DNA from 2 places in the Williamsia sp. SKLECPSW1 genome. Region 2 is predicted to be linked to the other one. Evidence: predicted binding sites of a transcription regulator. Region 2 holds the regulator's gene; the other holds the start of a gene.
What was found. The regulator LexA, encoded in region 2, represses DNA repair genes until DNA is damaged. The targets are predictions, from matches to a motif close to CGAACANNTGTTCG.
Positions count from the first base shown of each region.

Region 1: the regulator LexA is predicted to act here: its motif matches at 1,845-1,858, upstream of ACXVUM_RS12870 (DUF222 domain-containing protein).

Region 1 covers NZ_JBTGLI010000001.1:2,729,267-2,732,652, reverse strand. The annotation lists gene ACXVUM_RS12880 (GNAT family N-acetyltransferase) at 1-968, opposite strand, end outside; gene ACXVUM_RS12875 (hypothetical protein) at 1,168-1,800, shown strand; gene ACXVUM_RS12870 (DUF222 domain-containing protein) at 1,921-3,386, shown strand, end outside.
Region 2 covers NZ_JBTGLI010000002.1:495,881-499,266, reverse strand. The annotation lists gene ACXVUM_RS18185 (SDR family NAD(P)-dependent oxidoreductase) at 1-882, opposite strand, end outside; gene lexA (transcriptional repressor LexA) at 954-1,658, opposite strand; gene ACXVUM_RS18175 (LysM peptidoglycan-binding domain-containing protein) at 1,832-2,377, shown strand; gene nrdR (transcriptional regulator NrdR) at 2,582-3,076, shown strand; gene hrpA (ATP-dependent RNA helicase HrpA) at 3,047-3,386, opposite strand, start outside.

The DNA.
Region 1 (3,386 bases), on a different contig from region 2:
GTCACGGCGAAGAGGTTCGAGACACCCCGCGTGCGGCAGATGTCGGACAGACCGTCGATGAGCAGGCCGCCGGCGCCGAGGCCGGAGAACGCGGCGACGGTGATCAGTCCCGACACCTCGGCGAAACCCGTCCCCGTGTACCGCTCCGACTCGAGTCCGACGATGCCCGCGAGATGCCCTGTCCGCAGGACTCGCGCGCCGATCCCTCCGACAGCCATCGCGGCGATCTCACTCCTGCTGCGCCGCTTCAGGACGCCCTCCCGGACACCCTGCTCGACCAACGCTTCGATCGCGGCGAAATCGTCGACCCGCAGCGGGTCCAGGTGGAGGTAGCGCCCCTGGGTGAGGACCGTTCCGCGACCGTCGAAGGTGAAGAGTTCGAACTCGAGGTCCTCGGCCCGACACAGGTTCACGCTGTACGCGCCGCCCGTCAGCGCCTGCTGCGCGGCGGAAGCGCCGTCGTGCAGGCCTCGTCCGGAGAGGTGCGACGCGAGGGCCCCGCCATGTGCGTCGATGTCTGCGTAGCTTCGCGGCGGGGTACCCCAGCCGCCACCCGGGTCCGTGAGCACCATCTTCGTCGCACGGACACCGGCGGATACGGCACCCGCCGTTCGCGCGACGGCCGACGGGGCGGCCCCGACCACCACGGTGTGCGAGTCGGCGATCGCGAGCCACAGATCGGCGACCCTCTCGTCGTCCCACGGCGTCAGATCCTCCAGCGCCAGGCCTCCACAGGTGGCGACCGTCATCGCGACGCAGTCGGCCGGAACGACGAGGACGAGCCGCGTGTCACCTCTCGAGAACTCCTCGATCGTCCGCTCCACCGCCATGAGTGCCGACTCGGTCACCACAGGAAGCGAGACCACGATCGTCGTGCCGCGGAACTCCTCGATGAAGAAGTCACGCTCCGGAACAGGGACCCCACCGCGGGTCAACTCCACCGCCACCGCCGCGTCGCCGGATGGCACGCTCCTCGGCCGCAGCCTCCGCGGATTGACGTGTAGGTCGTCGCTCGTCATGCGTGTCCCGGCCCGCTCTCGTGTTCTGCTCGATCGTCGCCTCGCCAGGGTATGGACATTCGACCGGGATGCGGGCGCCGGCCCTCGACGGTGGCGGAACCAGTTAGCATGGAGAACGAGACTCCCGGAGACGTCTGCGAGGTCCGCGATGACGACGAGTCGACGTGACGCTGCCGAGGCAGCGCTGCGATCGGTGCTGCCGCATCGCGTCGCCCGAGTGGTCATGATCGAGTCCCGGGCGTGGCGGGCGTTCGCCCGCAGGCTGCGCGGACGACGTCTTTCCGACGGCGAATTCGCCTACGGCAGAGAGCTTCGTCCGCTGCTGTTGATGGTGATCGGTGTGTTGGTCATCGAAGGTGCGGTCGTCGAGTTCGTCGTCGCCATGATGTTCGGGCACGGGTGGTGGCTGTGGCTCCTCGCCGCCCTTCACCTGTACGCACTGGCCTGGATCGTCGGCATCGCGGCCTCGCTGCGCACCATGCCGCATCACGTCGGGCGATCTGCGATCACACTGCGGGACAGCATCTTCGACGAGTACCCAGTGCCGGTGGCTGCGATCTCCGGCGTTCGAACAGCAGTCGCGACGAACACCGGTCGATCGGGACTACGCATCGACGCGAGCGGAAACGACATGCTGTGCCACGGCGACGGCACCGTCTCTCTGACCCTGAGAGACGAGACCACCATCCGCGGCAACCGCGTACGGCAACTGACCGTCTCGGCCGATCGCCCCGCCGACTTCGTGGCCGCGTGCCGGACTGCCATCTCGGCGACCAACTGACTCGAGACCCGACAGCGCGAAAATTCGAACACACTTGCGAATGTCGTACAGGTGTTCTATCTTGGGGTGGTCGCTACATCCCGGGGGAGGTGCATCGTGGACGACACCGTCTAGACAACGCTGGTCGCGAAATATGCCGCGCTGCATGTTCTTCTGGATGAGATCGCTGATGCGACCTCGGAGGCGTGTTCGGAGACCGAGGTCGCCGAGCTCGCGATCGCCCATGAACGCGCGGTTCGTCGGATGGGTTCGATAGGTCTGCAACGGATTCTCGATGTGTCGGATCGGGATGCGTTCGGTGCGGTGCAGTGCGCGACCCTGACGCAGTTCGTGGGTGACCGGCTTCGCGTGGCGAACCCGAAACGCCGGTTGAAGCAGGTCCTCGCCCTGTCGCAGATGCACGCCATGACCGGGGAGGCACTGCCACCGCGGTGTCCGGAGACCGCGGCGGCGATGGCCGACGGTGACCTGTCGCATGAGCATGTGGATGCGGTGTTGTCGGTGATGGACAAGGTCCCGGCCGCCACCTCCCCGGAGGTGCGGGAGAAGGCCGAGGAACAACTCGCCGACATCGCCCGGAACTTCAGCCCGAAAGAGATTCACCGCGCCGGGGCCCGGTTGTTGTCGCATCTGGATCCTGATGGTGCCGAACCATCCGACCGCGACCGCGCCCGACAACGATCCCTGTCGTTGGGTGTGCAGGGCAGTGACTTGATGTCGCGGCTGGGTGGGAAACTCGACCCCACCACGCGGGCTCTGTTCGAGGTGATGCTGTCGAAGTGGGCGAAGCCGGGGATGAACAATCCCGACGACGACCACTCACCCCGCGGCGGCTGCGACGACAACGCTGTTGACACCGAGGCGCTCGCGGCGGCGGCCGAACGCGATAGCCGTAGCCAAGCCCAGCGCAATCACGACGCCCTACAGGCGTTGCTGCGGGCGGCGGCTGATGGCGGGGTGTACGGGGTGTCGCATCGGGGGTTGCCGCCGCACATCATCATCTCCATCACCGAATCCCAGTTGCGGGAGCGGGCGGGGGTCGGGCACACCGCCACCGGCACCGACCTCCCCATGACAGACATCCTCACCCTCGCCGCGCGGGCGCAGATGCATCTGGCCGTCTTCGACGACGTGACCGGGGAACCACTGTTCTACGGACGCACCCGCCGGCTGGCTTCAGAAGTACAGCGGTTCCTGTTGTTCGCCCAATACGGGGGCTGCTCCATGCCGGGTTGTCCGGCACCGTTCACCCACACCGAGATGCACCACGCCCACCAGGACTGGGCTACAGGCGGGAACACCGATTCCACCGATCTCGCGCCGGCGTGCGGGCCGCACAATCGGGCCGTGCACGACCGGCCCGGTGGCTGGCAGACAGAGAAGATCACCACCGGCCCTGATCGTGGCAGGTTCGGGTGGGTCGCCAACGGCACCACCGACCCACCCCGCACCAATCACCTCCACCGGCCCGACCAGATCCTCGACGACCACGCACCACCACCGGACACCGAGTCCCCGGTGGAACGTGCCCTCACACTCGCACTGCACGAACGCATCCCGGGACCGGACCTCCGGTGGTTCGTTCC
Region 2 (3,386 bases):
AGACCGTACGCGCCCCGACCGGTTCTCGACCTGGGCCACCAGTGCGGACAACGTCGTGTCGCGCGCGAGCAGTGCGTCGGACACCGGGTTGACGACACCCCGCAGCGCCGAGACGCCGATCCACCGGCGCGGCACCTGGATCCGTGGCGCCCTGCTCTCGATGCCCGCGGCGACGGCGGTCGCCACGCGATCGGGATCGATCGGGCGCCGTAGCGGACCCGGGAACGCGCGGGCGACGAGATCTGTTGCCAGCGAGTCCTTCCCGAACGCCACATCGGCGATCGGCGTCCGAACCCACCCCGGATACAACACCCCGGCAGTGGCCCCGTGATGCCTCAGTTCGACGCGCAGGGCGCGTCCGATCTGCTCGACGGCTGCCTTCGTCGCGGCGTAGGGCGCGTTCACCATGCCGTTCAGGTAGGCGTAGGTCGAGGAGGTGACGAGCACGTGTCCACGCGCCTCGATCACCGCGGGGAGCGCCGCACGCACCGTGTTCCACACCCCGGTGAGGTTCACGGCGATCACCCGCTCGAACGTGCCGTCGGCGACGCTCGCCACGGTGTCGGCGGTGTCCCCGCTCGAGATGCCGGCGTTGGCGAATGCGACGTCGAGCCGACCCCATCGTGCGATCGCCGCGGCGACCGCCTCGTCCAGGTCGGACCGGACCGTGACGTCGCCGGAGCGGGAGACGACCCTGGAGTCGTCCATGCCTCGCGCGGCGTCCTGCACGGCCGTGAGCTCCAGGTCCACGAGGACCAGTCGGGCGCCGCGGTCGTACAGGGCCCGGGCGGTGGCGCGTCCGATGCCTCCCGCCGCACCGGTGACGAGCACGACTGCGCCGTCGAGGCTCAGCGGAGGTGTGCGGGCGGGGAGGGGCGCCATGTCGGTGTCCGATCTGCTGTGTGTCGACGGACCGGTCTCGGGCCCGCGCAGCATTCTGACATGCGGTCGGGTCAGATCCTCCGCATGACGGTCACGACCTTGCCCAGGATCACCGCGTCGTCACCGGGGATGGGGTCGAACTGCGGGTTGTGCGGCATCAGCCAGACGTGGCCGTCGGCGCGCTTGAAGGTCTTCACCGTCGCCTCGCCGTCGATCATGGCCGCGACGATCTCACCGTTGTCGGCGACGTTCTGCTGACGGACGACGACCCAGTCGCCGTCGCAGATGGCGGCCTCGATCATGGACTCACCGACCACGCGCAGCAGGAACAACGCTCCGTCGCCGACGAGTTCGCGGGGGAGGGGGAAGACGTCCTCGACGGCCTCCTCGGCCAGGATCGGCCCGCCGGCCGCGATCCGACCCAGGACGGGGACGAAGGTCGGCGTCGGCAACGGGGTGGCCCCGCTGTCGCCGCCGTCGCCGGGATCGTTCTCCTGGACGTTCACCGCCCGTGGGCGGTTGTGGTCCCGCTTGAGGAACCCCTTGCGTTCCAGGGTGCGCAGCTGGTGGGCGACCGACGAGGTCGAGGTCAGTCCGACGGCGTCGCCGATCTCACGGATGCTCGGCGGATACCCCCGCTCACGGACCGACTCACGGATGACGCGCAGCACCTCGAGCTGTCGCTCGGTCAGTGCGCTCTCGGCGGGGGCGGTCGTCTCGCCGGGGGTGATGGTCGTGTCGGACACGGTGTCCTCTCCTTCGCAGTGGCGGCGCATCACGGCGGTGTGCTCGTGTCGCGTCCGTGCATCTGTCCTGCTCGTAGCCCGACCGTAGTGCACCGGGTCACGACTTTCAAACATTTGTTCGACGGTGTGTCGACCCTGTCGGAGTGCCGTGGTAGAACTCGAACACACGTTCTTTCGAACGCCTGATCGAGAAGGAGATCGCGATGAGCCCGACCCTCATGGCCCCCGATGTCACCTCTGCCCGCGGGTCCGCCCGCGTCGCACCCGCCGGCCCCCGCACCGCCCGTCGGCACCCGGCGGATCCCCGGTCCCACCGCGGTGGTCGCGTCGCCGCCGTGGCACCGGCCGCACCGGCGGTCCGCCCGTCCACGGCGCGTCCGCACCGCCGGACCCCGGTCTCCGCGCGTCCGGTCGGCACCCCGTGCCGCGACGGGTCGGGCCGTGGCGGCACCGTCCGTCCCGCCCACGTCGGGTGGGGTGCCGCGCTCCTCGCCGGTCTCGCCCTCGCCGTGGCGGTGTGGGCCGTCGTGGTCGGCGGGTCGATGATCACCGCGGAGCACACGCCCGACGTGGTCGGCAGCAGCGTGGTCCACGTCCGCGGCGGCGAGTCGCTCAGCGCGCTGGCCGCACGCACCGTGCCGGATGCCCCGGTCTCGCAGGTCGTCGCCGACATCCGTGAGCTGAACCACCTGGGGGGATCGGCGCTCACGCCGGGACAACCGCTGCTCGCACCCCGCTACGCCCACTGACACCTCCGTCCCCCTCGGTCGGTGACGATGTACGCACTGCTCGGGTCGACGGTCGAGTGGCCTCTCCTGCTGCCCGACGCGGCCCCGACCACGTCGGCGTCCGCCCGGCCCCCGGTATCCTCGGCCGGTACGGATCATCCCGGTCCGCCCGGCACCGTGGCACCTGCTCACGCCGCCGGCCCGCCGACTTCCGAGGACGTCGCGATGCACTGCCCGTTCTGTCGCCACGAGGACACGCGTGTCGTGGACTCCCGTGTGGCCGACGAGGGTCAGGCCATCCGTCGGCGCCGCTCATGCTCCCAGTGCGGCCGCCGCTTCACCACCGTCGAGAGCGCCGTGCTCGCCGTGGTCAAGCGCAACGGGGTCACCGAGCCGTTCTCCCGGGAGAAGGTCATGCGCGGCGTGCGCCGCGCCTGCCAGGGACGCGCCGTCGACGAGGACCGTCTCGCACTCCTCGCACAACAGGTCGAGGACGCCGTGCGGGCGTCGGGCTCGGCCGAGATCCCCAGCAACGAGGTGGGACTGGCGATCCTCACACCTCTCCGCGAACTCGACGAGGTCGCCTACCTGCGCTTCGCCTCGGTCTACCGCTCCTTCGAGTCCGTCGAGGACTTCCAGCGCGAGATCGACGATCTGCGCGCGGCCGGCCACGTCGGTGCGAGCAGCGGCTCAGGCGGCCAGGGCGTCGATCGCCCGTAGGACCCGTTTCTCCGACACCGGGAACGCCGTCCCGATCCGCTCTGCGAACACACCCACGCGCAACTCCTCGACGAGCCAGTGCGCCTGCTCGTTCACCGCGTCCCGCCGTGTCGGTGAACACCGCGCGACTGTCACCGCCCAGTGGTCGACGACCCTCTCGACGATGTCGATGCCGCGATCGTCCTTCGCCGCCGACGCGGGGAGCCGTTGGAGGCGGACGACGACCGCGTCGAGGTATGCGCTCAGCCGCGGGCGGTGGTCGGCCGGCGTGTCGACGACGAACCCCGGGTGGACGAGCTCGGCAAGCTGC